3 regions of the Glutamicibacter sp. Je.9.36 genome follow, and region 3 is predicted to be linked to each of the others. Evidence: predicted binding sites of a transcription regulator. Region 3 holds the regulator's gene; each other region holds the start of a gene.

Region 1 (5,235 bases), on a different contig from region 3:
GCAGCTTGCCGGGCGCGGCCTGGTGCAGGTGGCGGATCGCGAGTACTCGGCCCGGGCCGTAGTCCTGGCCACCGGATCCACTCCGGTTCTGCCTGGGATCGAGGGTTTGGCTGAAGCCAGGCCGTGGGGCACCCGGGAGGCCACTGCGGCTAAGGCGATTCCGCCGAGGCTGGCCATCATCGGTGGCGGAGTTGCCGGGGTGGAGCTGGCCTTCGCTTTCGCCTCCCTCGGGTCCAAGGTCACCATCCTTGCCCGCGGCCAGCTTCTGGGCCGCGAAGAGCCGTTCGCCGGCGAGCTGGTGGCCCAGTCGCTGGCCGAGGCCGGGGTAGTGGTGCACCAGGACACCACGCCGTTGCAGGTCCACCGCGATGAGCACGGGATAGCCGGCCTCCAGCTGCCCGGAGGATCCCTCGTGGAAGCCGAGGAAGTGCTGGTCTCCACCGGGCGGCGGCCGGAGATCGGGAACCTGGGACTCGAAGCACTCGGGGTGGACCCGTCCCGGCGGCTGCAGGTCGATGACACGATGCTCGTGGCGGGTACCGACTGGCTCTACGCCGTGGGAGATGCCAGCGGGCGCAGCCCGCTGACCCACCAGGGCAAGTACCAGGCCCGGGCCGCGGGCGAGGCCATTGCCGCGAGGGTCAATGGAACCGGGGTTCTCGATGCGCCCTGGGGCAGGCATGCGGCCACGGCGGACCACCATGCGGTGCCGCGCGTGGTCTTCAGCGATCCGCAGATCGCCGCGGTCGGACTCACCGAACGCCAGGCCCGCGACGCCGGCTTGCAGATTTCGGTTATCGAGCACGATCTGGGTGCGGTGGCCGGGGCGAGCTTGCACGCCGATGGGTATTCCGGGCGGGCCAAGCTGGTGATAGACCAGGCGCGTTCGGTGATCGTCGGCGCCACTTTCGCCGGCCAGGATGCCGCGGAACTGCTGCATGCGGCCACCATTGCGATCGTCGGCGAGGTCAGCCTGGACCGGCTGTGGCATGCGGTCCCCGCCTATCCGACGATCAGCGAAATCTGGTTGCGGTTGCTTGAGGCGCAGCGGTTCGGGTGAAGCCGGCTGTGACCGAATCAGCGTTCGGAAGTGGTCTGCAGGCCGCGCCCAACGCATTAGACTGGTAGTGAATGGGATGGCCAGACGGTCGCGTGGCAAGCAATTGCCCCGAGGAACGTCCGGGCTCCGCAGAACAGGGTGGTGGGTAACGCCCACTCGGGGTAACCCGCAGGCTAGTGCCACAGAAAATAGACCGCCAGGTTTTCCTGGTAAGGGTGAAACGGTGGTGTAAGAGACCACCAGCACCCCAAGTGATTGGGGTGGCTAGGTAAACCCCACTCGGAGCAAGGTCAGACAGACTGCGTTATGAGGGCTGTTCGCCCCATGCAGTCGGGTGGACCGCTAGAGGCTGCCGGCAACGGCAGTCGTAGATAGATGACCGTCCCGCTTCGGCGCGACAAAACCCGGCGTATCGGCCATCCCATTCACACTCTTCCTTCCTGCGATTGCGCCGGCATCAGCCCTTGGTGCGCTGGTGAGATGATTCACAGTCCCCGATCCTCAGTTTTTCTGCGCACGGTCTAGAATGGATCATGTACTTACGAGGATGATCCTGTTACCTCGTGCCACCGCAAAAGCAATGGTGCTTCCCACGGTGCCAACCGACTTTATGGATCTGCGAGTCGGCTGAATTGGAAGGATTTTCTGTGACCCAGCAGTCTGTCGTTGCCCAGCAAGAATGGAGCGGGCGCGAAGAGCTCGCCGAGGCCATGATCCCACTGATCGGACGTCTGTACCGCAAAAACAATGTGGTGACCTCCGTCTACGGCCGCAAGCTGATCAACCAGTCCGCCATCGACATCATCAAGGCCCACCGCGTAGTGCGCCGCATCGATGGCGAAGAGCTCGACCTGAACGACACCAAGGCCATCCTGGATGCTATTGAGGCCCTGAACGTCGGTTCGGTAGCAGTTGACCTCGGCCGCGTGAACAAGAAGTTCAAGGAATCCGGTTCCGCTGATCTGAACGCTTTCCTGGCCGATGAATTGGGCGAGAAGGTTGGCCAGGCCGGCGCAACCGACGCTGAACCACAGGACGTTGTCCTCTACGGTTTCGGCCGTATCGGACGCCTGCTGGCCCGCATCCTGATCGAGCGTGGCGGCTACGGCCTGCGCCTGCGCGCCATCGTGGTCCGCAAGGGCTCGGATGACGACATCGTCAAGCGCGCTTCGCTGCTGCGCCGCGACTCGGTGCACGGCCGCTTCGAAGGCTCGATCACGGTCGACGAGGAAAACAGCACCATCCTCGCCAACGGCACCCTGATCAAGGTCATCTACTCGAATGACCCGACCACCGTCGACTACACCGAACACGGTATCGACAATGCCATCGTGGTGGACAACACCGGCCGCTGGCGCGATGAGGCCGGCCTGTCCCAGCACCTGGCCGCCAAGGGCGTTTCCCGCGTTCTGCTGACCGCACCGGGCAAAGGCGATCTGAAGAACATCGTCCACGGCATCAACGATTCGTGGATCACCGCAGAAGACAAGATCGTCACCGCTGCCTCGTGCACCACCAACGCCATCACCCCAGTGCTCAAGGCCCTGAACGACAAGTTCGGTGTCACCCACGGGCACGTCGAGACCGTTCACTCGTTCACCAACGACCAGAACCTGATCGACAACTTCCACAAGGGCGAGCGCCGCGGCCGTTCGGCAGCGCTGAATATGGTGATCACCGAAACCGGTGCCGCCAAGGCAGTGGCCAAGGCCCTGCCGGAGTTCGAAGGCAAGCTGACCGGCAACGCGATCCGCGTACCGACCCCAGACGTCTCCATGGCGATCTTGAACCTGAACCTGGAGAACGGGACCACCAAGGAAGAGCTCAACGCCTACCTGCGTGAAACCTCGCTGACCTCCAGCCTGCACAAGCAGATCGACTACATCGATTCGCCTGAGGTTGTCTCCACCGACTTCGTCGGCTCGCGCCGCGCCGGCATCGTTGACGGCCTGGCCACCATCGTGTCCGGCAAGAACGCTGTCGTCTACGTTTGGTACGACAACGAGTTCGGCTACTCCTGCCAGGTTGTCCGCGTCATCGAATCGATGGCCGGCACCCACCCGGCAGCAGTGCCGGCAGTGAAGGCTGAAGCCGTCACCGCCTAGGACCCCGCTGCTTGCAGCTGAAGGGACCATCCCAACGCATTGCGCGCTGGGATGGTCCCTTTTGCTATTCCATCCGGACGGCACGAAGCCCTCCAAAGGACCTTCCGGGTCCAGGGGGCCAACGAGAGCCAGCACCTGGCCAGCACCTGGCCAGCAAAGTCCAGGCAGGTCTCGACCTTTGCGCGCATCCGGGCTTGGAGGTCCGTTTCCACCTGCGCCGCCCCTGCATCAACGGCGGCTGCAGGTGCGCCGCTTCGCGGGCATCTCTGTACCTCCGCACTGCTAGGCTTTAGGCCATCAAGCATTGGATCGAGGTTGCTTAATGGACAGTACCCGGACGTTGGCGGCGCGCATGGCGAGCCAGCTGCTACTGGAGCCGGCAGAATCCGTACTGCAGGCCGCAGAACACATGCTCGCGTTCCAGTCCCAGGACTTCGCTGCAGGACGCTACGCGCTGGCTCAGCGCTCCGCAGCGCAAGAATCCCGCCAGCAAGTCGATGCGCTCTTCAGCGAAGGCCGGCTCGTGCGGTCATGGACCATGCGGGGCACGCTGCATATCTGCTTGGCCGAAGATGCGCGCTGGATGACTCGCGCAGCGCGTGAACGCACCTTGCGCTCCTCGGCCACACGGATGCGGGGACTGCAGGTCGGCACCCAGGACATTGACCAGGCAGCTGGCATCATCAGCGCGCATCTGCAGGAGCACGGGCAAGCCAGCCGCTCCGCGCTCTTCAAGGCACTGAACCAGAATGGAGTGGAGACCGGCCAGCAGCGAGGACTGGTTATCCTGCAGGTCCTCGTCCTGGACGGGGTGATCTGCCAGGGGCCCATTCCACGAGATGCGAAGCTCATCGCGCAGGACTTCGTGCTCGTGGATGAATGGATTGCACGTCACCGGGAACCAGAAGATCCGTTGGCGGAACTCTTGCGCCGGTACCTGCACTCGCATGGGCCAGCTACCCTTCGCGACGCAGCCTGGTACACGGGACAGACGCTGACCACCATGAGAACCGCCGCAGAAGCACTCGGCGGCTTGCTGGTGGACGCAGGAAGCGATGAGCGCGGAGAGGGCTACTGGGTCATCGCCGGCAGCCGCGCCCACCGGGAGCTTGAAGCGATGGAGCCCGCCGGGCTGCCACTGCGCCTGCTCGGTCCCTTTGACGAGTACTACCTGGGCTACGCGAATCGCACGCTGGTAGCCGACGAGCAGATGGCTGCGCAGATCCTGCCCGGCAAGAACGGCATGTTCCTGCCCTTCTGGCTAGAACAAGGCAGGGCTTCGAAGGTCTGGAACGCAGAAACAGCGCCCACCGGCAAAATCGGTGCGGCGCTGCATCAGCGGTATCTGGACTTCAAGACTGCCCGGTAGGCGGCGGGAGGCCTAGTGGCCGAATGGATCCTCATCGGTACCCGGCAACCAGGTATTGCCAGGCACGCCCCAACCCAGAGCTTTCTTGGCCTTCTTCCACTTCTTCTCCCAGCGTGGCTGCAACTTGTCCACGTAGAGGTAGCCATCAAGGTGGTCGTACTCGTGCTGCATGATGCGCGCGAACCAGCCGTGCGCTTCGAAAGAGATCGGATTGCCGAACTCGTCGAAACCCTCCACCTTCGCATAGTCGGCACGCTGCAGCGGGTAGTTCAGCCCGGGCACGGACAAGCAGCCCTCGGAGTCGTCATCAGCATCCGCAGGAGCCTGCGACACCTTTGAAAGGGTCAGCTTGGGGTTGATCACTACGCCCCGCTCGGGAGCATCGTCCTGGTCCGCGAAGACGTAGGTGAACATGCGCAGGCCCAAACCGATCTGCGGAGCCGCCAGGCCCACGCCGTGCGCTTCATCCATGGTGAGGTGCATATCGGCAACGAGCTCGCGCAAGGCGCCATCAAACTCGGTGACCTCCACCGCACGCTTGTGAAGTACAGGTTCTCCGTAAACAGTGATCTGCCGAATAGGCACGTGATCGGTTCCTTTCAAAAGTGCTTAGAGTGCTCGTCCAATAGTTTCACGCATGATCTCGCTTGTGCCACCGAAGATGGTCAGCAAGCGGGAAGCAGTGAAGGACTGGGCAATCG
Region 2 (5,235 bases), on a different contig from region 3:
GCCGAAGCATGTGCTGGTGGTTCCGGAACTGCCTAAGACCCGCTCGGGCAAGATCATGCGCCGCCTGCTCAAGGACGTGGCCGAGGGTCGCGAGGTCGGCGATGCCACCACGCTGTCGGATTCAACGGTGATGAGCCAGATCGCGCAGTCCATGGGCAAATAGCCTCAGCACGCCCCGGTGCAGCAAGCCGCCGTTCGTCCACACCGCTGGTGTGGACGAACGGCGGCTTCTTGTATTACGGGGCCAAAGAATTCGGGCGGGAATTTCCCGGTTGTGTAATAGATTTGAGTTCATGACTGAGAACGCATCGAACACCATCTTGCTGCTCAACGGCCCCAACCTGAATCTGCTGGGCACCCGGGAGCCGGAAATCTATGGCCACGACACCCTGGCCGATGTCGAGCAGCTGGCCCGGGAAACCGCTGCGGCCCTCGGCTTCGAATTGCGCGCCTTGCAGTCCAACCATGAGGGTGTGCTCATCGACGCGATTCACGAGGCCCGCACTACCGCAGCCGGCATCATCATGAACCCCGGCGCGTTCACCCATACCTCTGTGGCTATTGCCGATGCCATCAGCGGCGTGCAGTTGCCAGCCATCGAGGTGCATATCTCGAACGTGCACAAGCGTGGAGCGTTCCGCCATCATTCCTTCATCTCGCCGGTAGCTAGCTCGATCATCATCGGTGCGGGCGTGCACGGCTACAAGCTGGCGGTTCAGCAGCTCGCGCATTTGCTGGGCAAATAGCCGCAGGCCCTAGCCGGTGACGCAGTCGCCGGTCTTGATGCTGGTGCGCCGATCGCCGCCCAGTTCCATGGCGTTCTCGATCTCTTCGAGGCTCAGGGCGAAGCCGACCTCGTCATCGCTGCGCGACTTGGCGAAGATCAAGCCCACCGCGTCGCCGGATTCATCCAGCAGCGGTCCGCCGGAATTGCCCTGGGCTACTTCCGCGGTGAGCTGGTAGACAGAAATTCGAGATGGGTCCGCGCCATAGATATTGGCAATGGAGACGAAGGCACGGGAAGCGATCAGGGCACCGCGGATCTGCTGCGGGCCGCCCGCTGGGTGCCCGACAAAAGTTGCCGAGTCGCCGCGCATCAGGTCATCAGCGGCGAGGTCGATGGGCTCTGCCTCCAGTCCTTCGACGTAAAGCAGCGCGATGTCGGCCTTGGGATCGAAATAAACAACCTTTCCGCGGTGAACTTCGTCACCGCCGACCTCCACGGTTGCCGCGCTCAATCCGGCGACCACGTGCGCATTGGTCATGACCAGCTCGTGGTCGACAACGAAGCCTGAACCGGTCAGGTTCACACCGCATTGCACCGCGGTACCGGAGATCTTGGCGGCCGATCGAGCAGCTGCCAGCTGCAGGTCGTTAGCTGCCCATTCGGTGTTAGCCGGCGCCTGGACCGGGGGCGCGAAAGGCTCCAGGAATGCGGGGAGGGTTTCGGCGATCACCTTGGAGCGTGCGGTGGAAATAGCGGCATCGACAAACTCGGGTGTCAGGCCACGAATCGAGTCGATCATCTTGGACTTGCTGATCTCCAGCGAAAGCCTTGGAATACCCATGCTTGAAGTGGAAAAGGCCAAGCCACCGATGATTGTGGCGGTAATGAACACTGACAGCACGCCACCGGCAATGCGGTCCGCGGCACGCAGGAAATCGACATTCATCCAGTGGCGGATGCGGGTTGCAATCACCCGTCCCAGAGCTTGTCCGAGAATGATCAGCACGGCTGCGGTAGCTATCATCAGGCCGACCCGCCACCAGGGGTTCGTGGCGAAGGTGGAAACCAGCGGGATGGCGAAGAATGCGGCGACGCCGCCGACAATCAGGCCGAGCATGTCGCCAATGGTCAGCAGAAAACCTCGACGAACCCCAACAACGAAAAACGTCAGCAAAACAGCGCAGATGACTACGTCGAGCCAGCTGAAAATTCCGAGCACCAAGACCCCAGTTCATTCATAAAGTTCGTATAGACCCAAGGTACCCTTAGAAGCTGATGGATTTCTGCGAGCAGATTCGCGAGTTTTAGTCGAATGTGCGTGATTTTCAACATTTTCTTGGTTAAACCACGTGTGGAAACTGTCACATTGTTACCGAATACGGCACAATGAAGTAAGCGCCTACTACTGTTGACAGGAGATTTAATGGATATCGAGGTACTGCGTCGCGCGCCACTGTTTGCGTCGCTTGGTGATGAAGTATTCGCCGCGCTAACCGAAGAATTGACCGAGGTTGATCTCTCCCGCGGCGCATCGGTGTTCCGTGAAGGCGATCAGGGTGACCGTCTGTACTTCATCGTTTCGGGCAAGATCAAGCTGGGCCGCACCTCTTCGGATGGTCGCGAGAACCTGATTGCTGTTCTTGGCCCAGGCGAACTGTTTGGCGAGATGGCATTGTTCGATCCACACCCACGCAACGCAACTGCAACCGCCGTGTCCGAGACCCGCTTGGCGGGCCTGAGCCACGAGAACATGCGCAAGGCTATCTTGAACTCCCCTGAGGTCTCGATCCAGCTGCTGCAGGCTCTGGCTGCACGTCTGCGTCGTACCAATGAGTCCCTGGCCGATCTGGTCTTCTCTGACGTTCCTGGCCGTGTTGCCAAGGCTCTGTTGGATCTGGCTGACCGCTTCGGTCGCCCAGCTACCGACGGCATCCTGGTTGCCCACGAGCTGACTCAGGAAGAGCTGGCTCAGCTCGTTGGTGCTTCCCGCGAAACCGTGAACAAGGCTCTGGCCGAGTTCGTACAGCGCGGCTGGCTGCGCCTGGAAGCACGCGCCGTCGTGATCCTGGACATCCAGCGTCTGCGTCAGCGCTCGCGCTAACCCGCAGTGATGCAAACAGGCCGGGAATCCTTGAAGGATTCCCGGCCTGTTTTGTTTAAGTTCTGCTTTCAGTGCCCGGCAGTAGTCTGCCATGGGCGGGAGGATTCAGCGCTCATGGAGCCAAGGACTTCCAGATAGTAAATGCCATCGCGCACCAGCAGGTCCGGATGCTTGAGATTCAACGAACGGGCCCGCGAAAGGTAGGCGACCACTCCATTGGCCTCCGCCATGGCTTCCAGGTTCATTTCCACCGCCGGGTAGCTGATCTCCGAGAGCGTGAGGTCCACGGTGTTGGGTTGGCCAACGCTGTCCCCCAGCTCGCTGGTGCAGCGTTTGGCCAATATTTCCCCGGCGGCACACCAGCGCCCCCATTTGCCTTTGCCGCGCAGCAAGGCAGCCTCCTGGCGGTTGGGCACGGTGGCAGTGAAGTACCAGGTGTCAAAGCGGCGCAGGGCAAAGTTCGGGTTGAGCCAGTGGGATACCGGACGCAAAAGGTCTGTGCGCAACCCCAGTCCGCGGCGGCGCAGGAATTCGTCGAAGGCCAGGTCCTGTCCGGCGATTGCTTCGCGGGCGGTCATCCAGTCTTCAGCATCGGTCATTTCGACCACGGATTGCTCATCGGTGCCGGCCAGCAGGATTCCGGTCTCTTCGAAGAGCTCGCGAATGGCGCAAACGATGTATGCCTGCGCCAACTGCTGGTCCAGCATGTCCATGCGCTTGGACCATTGGGACAGGCTTGGACCGAACCATTGGTAGGTGGCACGGTCGCTCGCCTCGTGGCTGCCGCCTGGAAAGGCCACGTTGCCCAGAGGAGAGCCCCCGGGGCGATAAGTCAGATAGGTCTCCACGCCGTGGGAAGAATCCCTCACAAGGCAGATGGAGGACGCGCGCCGCGGGGTGCGCGGCGTGCGCGAACCGAAAGAGAACCAGTTTTCGGCGGTGGCAATTTGATGCGGTGGCAAATCAAAGAGCCGGCGCACCATACCGCTGCGCGGCCCCGCCGGGAATGCCCGTCGGGACCGCGCAGCAGGAATCTGCCTTGAATTACTCAAATTCGGCGATGACCTCGACCTCGACAGGTGCATCCAGCGGCAGAACGGCAACGCCGACGGCGGAGCGTGCGTGCAAGCCTGCATCGCCGAGTACCTCGCCGAAGAACTCCGATGCCCCGTTGATGACGCCTGGCTGTCCGGTGAAGTCCGGTGCCGACGACACGAAACCGACAACCTTCACGATGCGCTTAATGCGATCTAGATCACCAATTTCGGCCTTGATGGCGGCTAGCGCGTTAAGCGCAGCGGTCTGCGCCTGGGCCTTCGCTTCCTCGGCTGAAACCTCGGCGCCAACCTTTCCAACGGCTGTGAGTTCACCCTTAATCAGCGGAAGCTGGCCGGAGGTGTAGACATAGTTGCCGGTGGTAACGGCTGGCAGGTAGGCGGCTACCGGCTTTGCCACAGCTGGCAAGGCATGACCGAGCTCGGCCAGACGAGCCTCGACACGCGAGGAAGTAGCTTCTTGCATGGGATTTCTCCTTCAGTAGAGGTTGTTGCTAGTTACGCTTTCGGACGCTTCATGTAGGCCACTGGAGATGAGCCGTTGGGGCCTGGAACCACGGTTACCAGCTCCCAGCCATCGTCACCCCACTGGTCCAAAATCTGCTTCGTAGCGTGAATCAAAAGCGGCAAAGTGGCGTATTCCCATTTAGTCATACTCGATACGTTAGCGCGTCCTTGTAAACTAGTGGGTATGGCAGCCAAGAAGTCCCCTTTTTTTGATACCGCTACCACCCTGGGAAAAGTCGTTGCATTCTTCGGAATCAGCGCCCTGTGTGGTGTGCTCGCAGCAGGCATGCTCGTGCCCATTGCAGCTATCGCAAAAACCGGTTTGACCACCGGTAACAACATCGTCAGCGCGCTCCCGAGCTCGTTTGAAAAGCTCCCCATCCCGGAGCCTTCCACGATCCTTGACGCTGATGGCAAGGTCATTGCGAACTTCTACCAGCAAAATCGCCAGCCTGTGAAGCTAGATGACATCTCGCCGAACATGCGCAAGGCGATCATCTCGGTGGAAGATGAGCGTTTCTACGAGCACAAGGGCATCGACCCCAAGGGCATCGCCCGTGCAGTAGTTGGCAACCTCACCTCTTCGAGCCGCTCTGGTGCTTCCACCCTGACCCAGCAGTACGTGAACAACCTGCTGGTGAACAACCAGGAACTGACCGGCTCCACTGAGTCCACCGTTTCCGGCCAGAAGGACTATGCAGATAAGATCCGCGAGCTGAAGTACGCGGTGGCCATCGAGAAGGAAATGTCCAAGGACGAGATACTGGAGGGCTACCTGAACCTGGTGCTGTTCTCGAGTCGAGAGTACGGCGTGCAGGCTGCCGCTCAGCACTTCTACTCCATCG
Region 3 (5,235 bases):
CGTTACGGCTTCCGACTCGGCCGGCTTCATCGTTGACGAGGGCGGGATCGACCTGGACCTGCTGCGTCAGATCAAGGAAGTTGAGCGCGGCCGCATCTCCGAGTATGCCGAACGCCGTGGCACCAAGAAGGTCAAGTACGTTGCCGGTGGCAGCGTCTGGGACGTTGCAGGCACCGTGGCACTGCCCTGCGCCACCCAGAACGAATTGGGCGCTGAGGCTGCAAAGAAGATGGTTGCTGCTGGCACCGTCGCCGTGGCCGAAGGCGCCAACATGCCTACCACCGCTGAAGCGACCTCGATCTTCCAGGATGCAGGGGTGCTCTTCGGCCCGGGCAAGGCTGCCAACGCTGGTGGTGTTGCTACCTCGGCTCTGGAGATGCAGCAGAACGCCAGCCGCGATGCATGGAGCTTCGAGCACACCGAGCGTCGCCTGACTGAGATCATGGTCGGCATCCACACCAGCTGTGCTGCTACTGCAGACGAGTACGGCATGCCGGGGAACTACGTCGCCGGTGCCAACATCGCGGGCTTCGTGAAGGTCGCAGACGCAATGCTCGCACAGGGCGTCATCTAATAATCTGCAGCGCTGCAATCCGCGTGAATTCATTGGGGACCCGGTGAAATCACGCGGATTGTCTCGTTCAGGCATCAAAAAATGTGATTCAGATGGTCACGTGTGTGTTTCGTGATGCAAAAGTTACAAAAGTGCGATTAGACTAGTACAAAGCGAACGTGAACCTGAACCGCCGATGTTGATCCAAAGTCGTGTAAGTTCATCTTCGCTAAATTAACGCGACGAATAAGAGATCAGCGTCAGGAGAATATCCCGCATGACGGATAAACAGAATTTTGCCGGAGCCCGTTTCATGACTGTGGCCGAAGTGGCCGACATGATGCGCGTTTCCAAAATGACCGTTTATCGGCTGATCCACGCCGGTGATTTACCTGCTGTTCAGTTCGGTCGCTCCTATCGCGTTCCGGAAAACGCCGTGGAATCATATCTGAATGCCGCGGCCATTGATCCGCAGCACGGTACCGGTTCTTACGGTCGATAGTCCGCGCGATGGTCAGAGCATGACCGAAAAGCGGGTAATCTGTTAAGGAACGTTTAACGTCCGGTCAACCTTGTCCTTGGGCTCGCGCGCAAGCAGGCATTTGGGGTTGACGCATTTATTTAGTTTGTGAGGAACCACTATGGGCTCTGTTATCAAGAAGCGCCGCAAGCGTATGTCGAAGAAGAAGCACCGCAAATTGCTTCGTAAGACCCGCCACCAGCGTCGTAATAAGAAGTAAATCTACTTCTGAGCATTTGCCGCTTGGCAATCATCGCCACCGCTTCACAGTGAAACTGTTGAACGGTGGCGATTGCTTTATCCAAAGCCGCCCAGCGCCGGTCTAAGAGCCGGAACGGCGCAGAATGGACCGTCGCGCCGCCCAGAGCGCACCAAGCACTCCAGCGGCCTTCAGGCCTAGTTTGGCAGCTCGCTGGCCGGTGCGGAAGTCGTAGACCTGCCAGCCGCGGCGCTTGGCGTAGGCGCGAAGCCGCGCATCGGGATTGATGCACACGGGATGTCCCACAGCTTCAAGCAAGGGAACATCATTGTAGGAATCCGAGTACGCCCATGATTTCGACAGCGAGATGCCACGAGCCTTCGCCAGGGTGCGCACCGCCTGCGCTTTTTCTGCAGCGTGCAGGATCGGGCTGGCCAGCGCTCCGGTGTAGAAACCGTCTTCGCTGGCCACTACGGTGCCCAATGCACCGGTAAGTTCGAGACGTTGCGAGATGACATTCGCCACTTCCAGGGGAGTGGCAGTGACTAGCCAGACTTCACGGCCCACCGTCCGATGCTGGCGAGCAATGGCTACCGTACCGGTCCAAAGCTTGGGTTCGATGTATTCGTCATAGATCTCGTTGCCGATCTGCTCGATCTCGGACACCGGGATCCCTCGGACCATCATCAACGCACGGTCGCGAATCTGGTGAATGTCCCCCAGATGCTCACCGCGCGCGGCGAAGCGCAACTGCTTGAGCGCGAACCAGAGGATTTCGCGGAATTGGAAGAAACGGCGCTCATGCAGTTTCCGGGCCAGCAGATACAGCGATGCACCGCGCACAAGGGTGTTATCGACATCGAAGAAAGCGGCGACCGTGTCCGGAGCCAGGGCGGAATTCGGGCTGGGGTGATGATCGATGGAAGACATTTGATCCAGTTTATTTCATTGCCAAGTTTAAGGGCGGTTACGGCTCGTGAGATTATAGGCAGGTGAGTACTTTGAATCAGATCCAGCTGTTGGTTCGAGAAGGCTGCCACCTGTGCCAGGCCGCACGCGCAACCGTGGCCGAGGTGACTGGCCGGTTGAATATGGAGTTTTCCGAACTGGATATTGACCAGCACCCTGAATTGCTGGCCAAGCACCACGAGGAAGTGCCGGTTCTGCTGATCAACGGAGAAGTCCGCGACTTCTGGCATATCGACGCACAGCGTCTGGAACGACTACTGAGCAGCTAGCCGCTGCCGAATAAATGAAAATGCGTTGTGCTCTTCAAGAGCACCGAAAAGTGCGGGAGAACGAAGATGTCAGAGCTTGAAGCCCGGGTCCTGCCTGAGGCCACGCTGGCTCGACTGACCCAGTACTTGCGCGCGCTGAACGCCTTGGAAGCCCAGGGCCTGGAACGCACCAGTTCCGGGGTGCTGGCCAAGGAAGCTGGAGTGAACCCTTCCATCCTGCGCAAAGACCTTTCCTGGTTGGGTTCTTACGGAACCCGCGGGGTGGGCTACGTGGTCCGCGAACTGGCAGAACATATCAGCCGCACCCTCGGCCTGAACCAGGACTGGCGTGTGGCCATCCTCGGCGCCGGTAACCTGGGGCGCGCGCTCAGCGGATATGCAGGCTTCAGGACTCGTGGCTTCAACGTCAAGGCGATCCTGGATATCGACCCCGCACTGGTCGGCAGCCCGGTCGGCGAGCTGCACGTGGAAGCGATCGCGGACTTGGCCGCAGTGGTTGAACGCGAAGAAATCAACATCGCTGTTCTGGCAATTCCGGGCGATGCTGCGCAGGACCTGGTCTACGAACTGGCCGCACTTTCGGTCCGCTCGGTGCTCTCGTTCGCACCGATGCCGCTTCGCGTACCCGCGGGCATGAACCTGCGGCGCGTTGATCTTTCCACTGAATTGCAGATCCTGGCATACCTCGCCGTGCAAGGCTGAAGCCGCGCAGACGACAAAAGGCGTAGCCGCGTCATCCCTTGGGTGGATGGAGCGGCTACGCCTTTATTCTCCCTGCCGGGCCTCGCGAAGAGGCTCGGCCATGCGTTTAGCGGAAGCCGGCCAGGCGAGCCTGGCGGCGCTGCGCAATGTATTGCGAAGAAGGGCGCAACCAGGCGAAGACCACGCCTGCAATGCCCAGCAAGATGCCCACAACGTAGACAGCGTTGATAATTCCGGCTTGAGTGTCAGCGAACATGCTGATCATTGGAACGATAGTCACCAGATTCAGCAGTGAAAGCGCACCGAGGATCGTGGCGATAATTCGCATGGCTCCCACGCCGCGGCCAACGAAGAAGCCCACCAGGAAATACAGGGCCAAGGTGATGATCATGGAGATAATCACGAAGGTCGACATCATGGAATTGACCTGGGCCATGAAGGCCTCAGGGCTTGCCATCATCTGTTCAACCAGTGGATCCTGCTCCATGCCCGGGGTGCTCTGCATCTGGTTCTGGAACTCTTCTTGCACCAGCGACCACTGCTGGCCAATCATGTTGGCCATCATGTTGGAGTTGGTCATCAGCCAGCTGGCGAGGGCACTGAAGATGCCCGCGAGCATGATCAAGCCAAAGGCGATAGCCAAGGTCCGCGGCCGCTCGGTCGGTGGCTGCACGCCGGCGTAACCGCCCTGCTGGGCATACTGGTCGTAGCCCGGTGCCTGCGGTTGCCCGTAAGGATTCGGATTCTGGCCGTACGGGTTCTGGCCGTATGGCGAGGGCTGCTGGCCATAGGGGTTTTCGCCGTACGGGTTCTGCGATGAACCCTGGCCGGAAGGGCCCGGGTTGTAGGGCTGGCCCGGCTGGTTAGGATCGTTGTCGCTCATGATGCGTCCTTCTGGGTCGAACTGTCTTATTAACTAAGCGTAGTGGCAGTCGATTGTGAGCAACCCCTCCGAAAGGATGGTTTTTCCATATGGGATTCCAATGCGTGTCCTGTGAATAGTTGACGGTGGCCACAATATGGCTAATTTGCACCGAATATTTGAGACACTGGAGGCATGCCTTTATCGACAGTCCATTTGTTGCGCCACGGGGAAGTTTTCAATCCTGACCGTATGCTCTACGGCAGGATCCCCGGCTTCGGGCTCTCGGAACTCGGATTCCAGATGGCCGATGGGGCAGGAGAATATTTTGCCAAGCGCCAAGCAGAAGGCGGCAACGTCGTGCGCCTGGTGGCCTCACCGCTCCTGCGCGCCCAGCAGACAGCCGCGCCAACCTCTAATGCTCTGGATCTGCAAGTCCACACCGACGAGCGGGTTATCGAAGCCGGCAACAAGCTGGAAGGGCTGTCCAAGGTTGCGGAGCACCTGCGCCAGCCGAAGTACTGGCCGCTGCTGGTCAACCCGCTGAAGCCTTCATGGGGCGAACCATATGCCCAGCAGGTTGCTCGCATGCGCCTGGCCATGGATGAGCACCGCAAGGCCGCCCTCGCCGAGCACGGTGAAGGAGCGGAAGTGATTATCGTCAGCCACCAGTTGCCGATCTGGGTCACGCGCCGCGCCGCCGAGAAGAAGCCGCTGTGGCACGATCCGCGCCAGCGCGAGTGCACCCTGGCTTCCATCACCAGCTTTGATTTTGAGGGAGACGATTTGGTCTCCGTGCGTTACACCGAACCGTGCCCCGAGCTACTTGCCGGCGCGGCGAATATCCCTGGAGCCTAAAGCAAAATGACAGATCCTGTGCCTAATCCTCGCCACTTGAGCCGCCGCACCATGTTGCGTTCGCTCATGGTTGCCGCCGCCGCGGTGCCCTTGGCTGCCTGCAGCGGCAAGGAAGATGCGCTGACCGCGCAAGCAAACAGCGGCGACGGCAAGAACTACATCGCTGGCGACGGCGCCGTGGAAGAGTACGAAGTCTCCAAGCGCAGCGAACCGGTTGCCCTCAAGGCCACGACCTACCATGGCACCGATATCGACTTCACGCAGTGGCAGGGCAAGCCCGTAGTCATGAACTTCTGGTATGCC

The links. The regulator Rex, encoded in region 3, represses fermentation and respiration genes when NADH is low (regulators of the CRP and FNR family bind a similar motif). The targets are predictions, from matches to a motif close to CTTGTGAANNNNTTCACAAG.
Region 1: a site for Rex is predicted at 1,533-1,552, ahead of AAZQ98_RS05180 (glyceraldehyde-3-phosphate dehydrogenase). Genes of this name have one in related genera too.
Region 2: a site for Rex is predicted at 2,076-2,095, ahead of AAZQ98_RS16670 (MarP family serine protease). Genes of this name have one in related genera too.

What each region holds. Positions count from the first base shown of each region.
Region 1 is NZ_JBCPSN010000002.1:178,351-183,585, forward strand. It holds gene AAZQ98_RS05170 (dihydrolipoyl dehydrogenase family protein) at 1-1,060, shown strand, start outside; RNA gene rnpB (RNase P RNA component class A) at 1,133-1,488, shown strand; gene AAZQ98_RS05180 (glyceraldehyde-3-phosphate dehydrogenase) at 1,708-3,165, shown strand; gene AAZQ98_RS05185 (winged helix DNA-binding domain-containing protein) at 3,488-4,534, shown strand; gene def (peptide deformylase) at 4,547-5,119, opposite strand; gene AAZQ98_RS05195 (acyl-CoA dehydrogenase family protein) at 5,144-5,235, opposite strand, start outside.
Region 2 is NZ_JBCPSN010000009.1:12,270-17,504, forward strand. It holds gene acs (acetate--CoA ligase) at 1-163, shown strand, start outside; gene aroQ (type II 3-dehydroquinate dehydratase) at 294-746, shown strand; gene AAZQ98_RS16670 (MarP family serine protease) at 756-1,946, opposite strand; gene AAZQ98_RS16675 (Crp/Fnr family transcriptional regulator) at 2,151-2,828, shown strand; gene AAZQ98_RS16680 (NUDIX hydrolase) at 2,897-3,811, opposite strand; gene AAZQ98_RS16685 (RidA family protein) at 3,873-4,349, opposite strand; gene AAZQ98_RS16690 (transglycosylase domain-containing protein) at 4,575-5,235, shown strand, end outside.
Region 3 is NZ_JBCPSN010000005.1:297,148-302,382, reverse strand. It holds gene gdhA (NADP-specific glutamate dehydrogenase) at 1-574, shown strand, start outside; gene AAZQ98_RS14240 (helix-turn-helix domain-containing protein) at 831-1,055, shown strand; gene AAZQ98_RS14235 (30S ribosomal protein bS22) at 1,195-1,293, shown strand; gene AAZQ98_RS14230 (HAD family hydrolase) at 1,396-2,202, opposite strand; gene AAZQ98_RS14225 (glutaredoxin family protein) at 2,265-2,510, shown strand; gene AAZQ98_RS14220 (redox-sensing transcriptional repressor Rex) at 2,538-3,212, shown strand; gene AAZQ98_RS14215 (DUF3824 domain-containing protein) at 3,319-4,095, opposite strand; gene AAZQ98_RS14210 (histidine phosphatase family protein) at 4,270-4,932, shown strand; gene AAZQ98_RS14205 (TlpA family protein disulfide reductase) at 4,939-5,235, shown strand, end outside.